DNA from 2 places in the Modicisalibacter sp. MOD 31.J genome. Region 1 is predicted to be linked to the other one. Evidence: riboswitches for the same ligand, from Rfam matches in the RefSeq annotation. Region 1 holds a riboswitch; the other holds the start of a gene.
The links. A riboswitch is a leader RNA that binds a small molecule or an ion and turns the genes downstream of it on or off. The one in region 1 is predicted to bind thiamine pyrophosphate.
Positions count from the first base shown of each region.

Region 1 (4,413 bases):
GGGATCGGCTGTTCCATCACCCCGCATGCACCGATGATCACGTCTGGTCGATCATCCCCCCAGCCCGCGCCATCCAACGCCGCCCGTGCCGCCTCGGCGGCCATCATCGACGTCGTTTCCTCCTCGCCCGCCACATGCCGCGCGGCAATGCCAAACTGGCGTTCTGTCGAACCGGGGTCGAGACCGTAACGCGCGTCAAGCTGGCGCGATGACATCACACAACGAGGTCGATAAGCGCCCCACCCGACAATCGAGAAATTACTGATCAATTATCCATTCTCGTCACCAATTGAAGCATCGAAGCATATTACAAAGTACCGTCAAGTTAAACGAACGTTCAGAACTTCACGGATTCCATGAAGCATGGCTATTATTTGGCTTCTTGAAGCGCGATAATTACACCGGGCCCTTGTCACAAGAACCGATAGAGCAATGAACCGTTAAACCTTAATCAAACGGTCAGCGGTTCACGAAGTTCGAAACCACGTCAAACACCTTGTGTTTTTATATTATTATCGACCTGCCCACGGCCGGCCCCTCTCTCGTCTCATGGCATGACTCCACAACACACGCCACACGACGAGCGCCGGCACTCGAGACCGGCCGTGCCGCACGCACAACGCGGCCTGCGCCGTCGCTTCGCTCCCGTCGTCTTTGTCTCATTGTTTCTGCCCTGCCCCGACGTCACGCCGCGGCGCCCGCTTGAAGAGGATCAGCCACAGCGCCAGGGCGATCAGCGCGCCGCCGATGCCGTGCGCCGGCGTCACCCGCTCGTCGAGGAACAGCGCGCCCCACAGCACGCCGAACGCCGGTACCAGCATGGTCACGGTCAGGGGTTTGACCGGCCCCAAGTCCTGCAGCAGGCGAAAGTAGAGCAGATAGGCCAGCGCCGTGCAGGCCAGCCCCAGTACCAGCATTGCCGCCCAGATGTCGGGCTGCGCCCAGGCCCCAAGCGACGGCCGGGTCGCGGTCTCGAGCAGCATCAGGGGCGCCAGCGCCAGGCTGGCGCCGAGCTGGGAGCCCAGCGCCAGCAGACGCGAATCCAGCCCGCCGCGCTCGGCGATGTAGCGCCTGACCAGAAAGCCCGAGAGGCCGTAACAGCTGGCTGCCACCAGGCAGGCCAGCGCGCCGCCCAGCAGTTGCCAGCTCACCGGCACCGGGCCGGCCTGGACCAGCACGCCGACACCCACCACGCCCAGGGACACACCGAGCAGCCGCTCGCGGGTCATCGCCTCGGCGAAGAAGGCCGCGCCGAGCAGCACGCCCATCAACGGCGTGGTGGCGTTGAACATCGCCGAATAGCCGGCCGGCAGCACCTGGGCGGCGAGACAGAACATCGCGAAAGGAATACCGGAATTGATCACGCCGATCAGCAGCGCGGCCCTTGCCCGGCCCTGAAAGCGCCACGGCACGCACCAAAGGGCAAGGATCGCCAGCAACCCCAGCGCACCGAGAAACACCCGCAGAAAGGCGGTGGAAAACGCGCCCAGAGCCGGGGCGGCGATGCGCATGAACAGAAAGCTCGCGCCCCACAGGGCGGAAAGCAGCAACAGGCGTAGCGAGGCATCCAGCGGCATGGCGGGCTCCCGGCATGATGATCGGATCGACGCCCATCGTACCGCAACGCCAAATCGCGACCGGCCACTTTCGGCCGGCGAAGCCTGCCCCCGGCCGCTTGACCCCTTCCCGACCCTGGCCCAGACTGCTCTCTGCCTGCGCGCCTTGCGCGCGCGACGCTTGACGGGGTGCCGGTGGAACCGGCTGAGATCACCCTATGCCCACGGGCATCACGGTGGATCCCGATGAACCTGATCCGGCTAGTACCGGCGTAGGGATCAAGCGAAGGATCCGCCTGCCCGTCCCTTCCAGGCCCCTTCCCGCCTACGCTGTGCGCCGCCCAGACCGTGTGGAGCACAACCATGACCCGAACGACCCTGACCGACAACGCCCTGGCCGAAACCGCGCGCGTCGATGCCGCCGCCGTGGCCCCACTGCCCGGTTCACGCAAGGTCTTCGTGGAGGGCTCGCGGCCCGATATCCGTGTCCCCTTTCGCGAGATCACGCTGTCCCCGACCCGCACGTCCGGTGCCGATGAGGAAAATCCACCGCTGCTGGTCTACGACACCTCCGGCCCCTACACCGACCCGGAGGCCGCCATCGACCTGCGCCGCGGCCTGCCCGAGCTGCGCCGCGCCTGGATCGAGGCCCGCGACGATACCGAGTTCCTCGACGGCCCGACCTCCGAGTACGGCCGCCGCCGCGCCAACGACCCGCGGCTCGCCCCGCTGCGTTTCGAGCTGACCCGCGCGCCAAGGCGGGCGAAGGGAGGCCGCAACGTCACCCAGTTGCACTACGCCCGCCAGGGCATCGTCACGCCCGAGATGGAGTTCATCGCCATTCGCGAGAACCAGCGTCGTCAGGCGCTGGGCAGCGAGGAGGTCGAGCGGATTCTCGGCCACCAGCACCCGGGGGAGAATTTCGGCGCCCGCCTGCCGGAAGAGATCACCCCCGAGTTCGTGCGCGACGAGGTGGCCGCCGGTCGGGCGATCATCCCCTGCAACATCAATCACCCGGAATCCGAGCCGATGATCATCGGCCGCAACTTCCTGGTGAAGATCAACGGCAACCTGGGCAACTCGGCAGTGACCTCCTCCATCGAGGACGAGGTCGACAAGATGACCTGGGGCATCCGCTGGGGCGCCGACACCATCATGGATCTCTCCACCGGGCAGAACATCCACGAGACCCGCGAGTGGATCGTGCGCAACTCGCCGGTGCCGATCGGCACCGTGCCGATTTACCAGGCCCTGGAAAAGGTCGGCGGCGTGGCCGAGAACCTGACCTGGGAGATCTTCCGCGACACCCTGATCGAGCAGGCCGAACAGGGCGTGGACTACTTCACCATCCACGCCGGCGTGCTGCTGCGCTACGTGCCGCTCACGGCCAGGCGCACCACCGGCATCGTCTCCCGCGGCGGCTCGATCATGGCCAAGTGGTGTCTCTACCACCACCAGGAGAGCTTTCTCTATACCCATTTCGAGGAAATCTGCGAGATCTGCCAGCGCTACGACGTGGCCTTCTCGCTGGGTGATGGCCTGCGCCCCGGCTCGGTGGCCGACGCCAACGACGCCGCCCAGTTCGCCGAACTCGAGACCCTGGGCGAGCTGACCCGCATCGCCTGGCGCCATGACGTCCAGGTGATGATCGAGGGCCCCGGCCACGTGCCCATGCACCTGATCAAGGAGAACATGGACAAGCAGCTCGAAGCCTGCGACGAGGCGCCCTTCTACACCCTGGGGCCGCTGACCACCGACATCGCCCCGGGCTACGATCACATCACCTCGGGCATCGGCGCGGCGATGATCGGCTGGTACGGCTGCGCCATGCTCTGCTACGTCACGCCCAAGGAGCATCTGGGCCTGCCCAACAAGGACGACGTCAAGACCGGCATCATCACCTACAAGATCGCCGCCCACGCCGCCGATCTGGCCAAGGGCCACCCGGCGGCCCAGCGTCGCGACAACGCGCTGTCCAAGGCGCGCTTCGAGTTCCGCTGGGAGGATCAGTTCAACCTGGGGCTGGACCCGGACACCGCCCGCGCCTACCACGACGAGACCCTGCCCAAGGACTCCGCCAAGGTGGCCCACTTCTGCTCGATGTGCGGGCCCAAGTTCTGCTCGATGAAGATCAGCCAGGAGGTCCGCGACTACGCCAGGGACAAGGGCCTCGAGGGCGATCGCGAGGCGATCGAACGCGGCATGGCCGAACAGGCCGAGAAGTTCCGCGACCAGGGCGCCGAGCTGTACAGGGAGGTGTAAGAAGGCGCGTGACATGGCTGTCTCATGGCGACGCCTAGGACAGCGGCTAAAGGGAATCGGAAACAGGCCCGAAGAGGGGTCCGACGCCAAGACCGAAAAGAGATCCCTTTCATTTCGGCATTCCCGCCATCCATGGCGGTCAGACAGCGTCGGTAGCCTCCAGGGAAGGACTCATGGCGCCCCGGAGGGCCGGCCCCGCTCGCAGGCCTGTCGACGATTCGCTCCGCGGGCCAAGCCATTGGCGCAAACGTCCATACACCCGGCAGGGCTCTTCACGCCCCCACCGGCGAGCCACTCGCCGGTGCTTCCCGCTGGGATAGCTGCGATGCTTCTGCGCCGGAACGGGCCCGCAGCAGCCGCAACGCATTGAGCGTGACCAGCACGGTTGCCCCGGTATCGGCGAGGATCGCCAGCCACAGCCCGGTGATCCCCAGCACGGTGGTGATCAGGAAGACTCCCTTGAGGCCCAGGGCGATGACGATGTTCTGGCGGATGTTGGCCATGGTCTCGCGGGCCAGGCCGATCATCGCCGCGACGTCGCCCACCCGGTTGCGCAGCAGGGCGCCGTCGGCGGTCTCCAGCGCGACGTCGGTGC
Region 1 is NZ_JAGXFF010000001.1:645,575-649,987, reverse strand. It holds gene KGR00_RS02910 (3-oxoacyl-[acyl-carrier-protein] synthase III C-terminal domain-containing protein) at 1-215, opposite strand, end outside; gene KGR00_RS02905 (DMT family transporter) at 660-1,577, opposite strand; TPP riboswitch at 1,732-1,852, shown strand; gene thiC (phosphomethylpyrimidine synthase ThiC) at 1,920-3,818, shown strand; gene KGR00_RS02895 (heavy metal translocating P-type ATPase) at 4,091-4,413, opposite strand, start outside.

Region 2 (4,413 bases), on a different contig from region 1:
TAGGGAAATGCTGAATAAATCGACGAGCGAGATGAAGCGCGAGGCGCATGGAACGGAGAAAACGAGACATAACGTGAAGTTAGGCGAGTTTTCGAGTACCACGCAACGAAGCGATTCGTTGGGGACGCCGAGTCCGCGCAGGCATTTATGCAGCGTTTCCTTAGCCGAGGCGATAGCCTCCCGGCGTGCTGGCCACCCGCGCCTTGAAGACGCGCTGGAAGTGGCCCTGGTCGGCGAAGCCGAGTTCCTGGGCAAGATCGGCGAGTGCGGCGCCCTGTTGCAGGCGTTGCCTGGCTCGCTGGATACGCTGATCCAGCAGCCAGGCATGCGGGGTCAGCCCCGTCTCGTGCCGGAACAGGCGAATCAACTGATAGCGGCTCATGGCGTGCTTGCGGGCCAGGGCCGTGAGCCCGGGTGGGTGCGCCAGGGATTGCAGTAGATGGTCCTGGATGGCCTGCAGGCGCGTCGCCGCGGGCCGTTTCAGAAGCAGGGCGGCCCCGCCGCGCCAGTGACGCGCGACCAGGAAGTCGATCAGCCCCGCTTGCTTGGTCCTGACGGACGCGCCGGAGAACAGCAGGTCGTTGAGCCGGCAGAACGCCCGGTAGGCCGTCGGCGACTCGCCGACGAAGGCCGTCGTGTCGATATCCGCGTTGTCGTCGCCCAGGACATGGGCGACCCAGGCGCGATCGAGATAGAGCATCTGATAGCTCCAGCCGCGGCCGGGCAGGGGATTGCAGGCGTGGACCGCATGGGCCGGAATGCTGACCAGGCTGCCGGGCGTCAGAGTGGCGTGCTGGTCGGCGCACTGGAAAAGGCTCTGGCCCTGATCGACGACGCCGATGGAAAGCGTGGGATGGCTGTGGGCGCGATAGCAGGCACGGCTATGGCTGGCGCGGCGGCTTTCGACGAAGGGCAGGGCGGCATCCCGCCAGAATTGGCTCATGCGGAATCCTCGGCGACTCGATGCGAACCATGGTGCCGAAAATCGCCGTCGCGCGCGAGCCTCGTCAGGCCGAGCGCGCGCTTGAGCCGCGTCGTGACTACCGGTCTATTGAAGACACGCGGTGATCCGGCAACGTTCGAGCAACTGGCTCATCGGTTCCAGCTGGCTCTCGTGCAGGATCAACTGCGTCGCTGCCGTGGCCGCTTCGTCGGTGGGCAGGACGATGGCGAACTCGCCCTCCTCGAGATGGAACTCGTGGATCTCGCATTCACCCTCGGGGGTCTGGCACAGGATCGAGCGATAGCTGTCGTCCTCGCCGTAGGTGAGACGGTTGTAGACCTTGAAGAAGGTATAGAGATAGAGGCCCTGTTCGAAGGTCGGCCAGCGGGCCGGGTTGCGCCGGGTCTCTTCGTCGATGGGCTGGCCGGTGTCCTCGGCGCGGCGGATGGCGTCGTCGAGCTGGCCCTGCAGCAGCGAGCCGGCATCGCAGGGCGCGGGTTCGATGGCGTCCCGTGCGCTTTCATAGACGGCCGATACCTGGCGGATGTCGTCGATGTCGTGAATCAGGTGGTCGCTGTGGGCGAGGCTGGCCGGGTCGAAATTGCCGTTTTCCCAGCCATGAATCACGCGCAGGGTGAGCGTGTCCTGGTTCAGCGCCCGGTCGAGCAGGGCATGCAGGGCCAGGCTCAGATGCTCCCAGCGTTCGGGCGTCTCATTGACGAAGGCCTGATAGGGGTCGTCGAGGATCCGATGCAGGCGTCCCGGGACATGCTCCTTGGCTTCATTGTATTTCATCATGGCTCGTTCTCGATGACTGCTCGTTGCCTGGCATTTTGATAGGGTAGCGTGCCGGTTCGACGCCGATACACTGCTCGAGTGCCGCGCATCGACGAGAGATGAGCGGATAACACGAGTTATCGACATTCGCGCGCGAATCTTTAACGAAATTCCACATTCATTGTCGCCAGGGGAGTCCTGCGAGAGCGGGCTGAGAGTGCGGTCACGACACACCGCTGACCCTGGAACCTGATCCGGTTCATGCCGGCGGAGGAAGTGCGACATGCTTTATGCGACCCTGGCCGCGCTGGGCGCGGCGCTGGTGCTGTTCGCGATTCTCGGGCTGCGCGGCGGCCGCGGCGATCTGCGACTCGATGACTACATGACCGCGCGGAACTCGCAGTCCGCCACCACCCTGGGGCTGTCGTTCCTGGCCTCGGGCATGGGGGCCTGGATCCTGTTCGCGCCCCCGGAGGTCGGTGCCTTCGTCGGCCCGCTGGCGCTCGCCGGTTATGCCGTGGGCTCGGCGCTGCCGTTCGTGGTGCTGGCGCTGTGCGGGCCGGCGATTCGGCGCCGCCTGCCGGCGGGTCGCAGCATCGGCGAGTTCGCCGCCGTGCGTTTCGGCGATGGTGTGCGGCGCTACGTGGCGCTGATCTCGGTTCTCTACATGGCGTGTTTCCTGGCCGCCGAACTGAGCGCGATCGGCGGTATCACCGCGCTGCTCTCGCCGCTGTCGGGTGGCGTGGTGATCGTCGCCGTGGCGGTGACCACGCTGGCCTACACCGCCTGGGGCGGATTGCGGGCGAGCCTGGCCACCGACCGCTGGCAGGCGTTGCTGTTGAGCGTGCTGCTGGTGGTGGTCGGCAGCGCGGTGCTGGTCGACATGCCGGCGTTGCCTACGAACGCCGCGTTGCCGTCGGTGCCGGCCGGCGAGGCCTGGGGCGTGGCGGTGACGCTGGTGATCGCGGTCACCACGGCGAATCTCTTCCATCAGGGCTACTGGCAGCGGGTCTGGGCGGCTCGTGACGTCGGGTCGCTGGGGCGCGGTGCGCTGCTGGGCGGCATCACCACCGTCGTAGTGGTGGCGGTGATCGGCGGGCTGGGCATCCTGGCGGCGATGAGCGGGGCGAGCCTGGGCACGCCGCCGATGCCGTTCTTTGCCCTGCTGGCCCCCGGTTGGGTATCACTGCTCGCCCTGGTGCTGGCGGTGACGCTGGTGGCGTCGAGCGTCGATACCCTGCAGAACGGCATCGCCTCGCTGCTGGTCGGCGAAAGCGAGCGCGAGACGCGGAGTGGCCTGTCGCTGCGGGGCGCGCGCTGGATCACCGTGGCGCTGATGGTGCCGGCGGTGCTGGTGGCGCTGCAGGGTTACTCGGTGCTGCGACTGTTTCTGATCGCCGACCTGCTGTGTGCCACGGCGGTGGTGCCGGTGATGCTGGGCTTGTGGTCGCGGATGAGCACACAAGCCGCCGTGGCCGGGGCGCTGGCCGGCCTGGCGGGAGCGATCCTGCCGGGCTGGATCCTCCGCGGCAGCCTGGGCGATGCCTTGCTGGCTGCGAGCTTTCCCGGCGGCGCGCCGACCCTGGCGCCCTTCGTCGGGGCCCTGGCGGCGTCGGCGCTGGTGGCGCTGCTGGTCGCCGCGCTTCGCCCGCGTCGGGCCTGGCAAGTGGAGTGAGCCGCTTGAGGTGGGCGTGGCGTTTGCGTGGCACCCGGCGGGCTTTCAGACTGGACGCACTATATGCTGACACCACAACGAACAGCCCCGAAGGAGATCCCATGAGCGATCAGCACAACCCGGACAAGCGCCGTCGCCATTCCGCGCCGGTGGTGGACGGCCCCGGCAAGGCCGCCAGTCGTGCCATGCTGCGGGCGGTGGGCTTTTCCGACGAGGACTTCACCCGGCCGCAGGTGGGCGTCGCCTCGACCTGGAGCCAGGTGACACCCTGCAACAGCCATATCGGCGGGCTCGCCGACGAGGCGCGCGCCGGGGCCGACGCGGCGGGCGGCAAGGGCGTGATCTTCAATACCATCACCATCTCGGACGGCATCGCCAACGGCACCGAGGGCATGAAGTACTCGCTGGTCTCGCGCGAGATCATCGCCGACTCGATCGAGGCGGTGGCGGGCTGCGAGGGCTTCGACGGCGTGGTGGCGATCGGCGGCTGCGACAAGAACATGCCGGGCTGCATGATCGGCCTGGCACGCCTCGACCGGCCCGGGGTGTTCGTCTACGGCGGCACCATCCTGCCGGGCGAGAATCATACCGACATCGTCTCGGTGTTCGAGGCGATGGGCGCGCACTCCCGCGGCGACATCGATCGCATCGAACTCAAGCAGATCGAGGAAACGGCGATCCCCGGGCCGGGCTCCTGTGGCGGCATGTACACCGCCAACACCATGGCCTCGGCGATCGAGGCGCTGGGCATGAGCCTGCCTGGCAGTTCGGCGCAGAACGCCGTGTCGCAGACCAAGCGCGACGACAGCCGCGCCGCCGGCGCCGCGGTGCTCGAGCTCCTCGAGCGTGACATCCGCCCCCGCGACATCATGACCTTCGAGGCGTTCGAGAACGCCATCACCGTGGTCATCGCCCTGGGCGGTTCGACCAACGCGGTGCTGCACCTGATCGCCATGGCCAGCGCGATCGGCGTCGAGGTATCGCTGGAGGATTTCACGCGCATCGGCAAGCGCGTCCC
Region 2 is NZ_JAGXFF010000006.1:306,724-311,136, forward strand. It holds gene KGR00_RS21230 (AraC family transcriptional regulator) at 161-943, opposite strand; gene KGR00_RS21235 (hypothetical protein) at 1,049-1,741, opposite strand; TPP riboswitch at 1,900-2,014, shown strand; gene KGR00_RS21240 (sodium:solute symporter) at 2,004-3,395, shown strand; gene ilvD (dihydroxy-acid dehydratase) at 3,497-4,413, shown strand, end outside.
Region 2: linked by a shared signal. The riboswitch ahead of KGR00_RS21240 (sodium:solute symporter) and the one ahead of thiC (phosphomethylpyrimidine synthase ThiC) in region 1 are both predicted to bind thiamine pyrophosphate.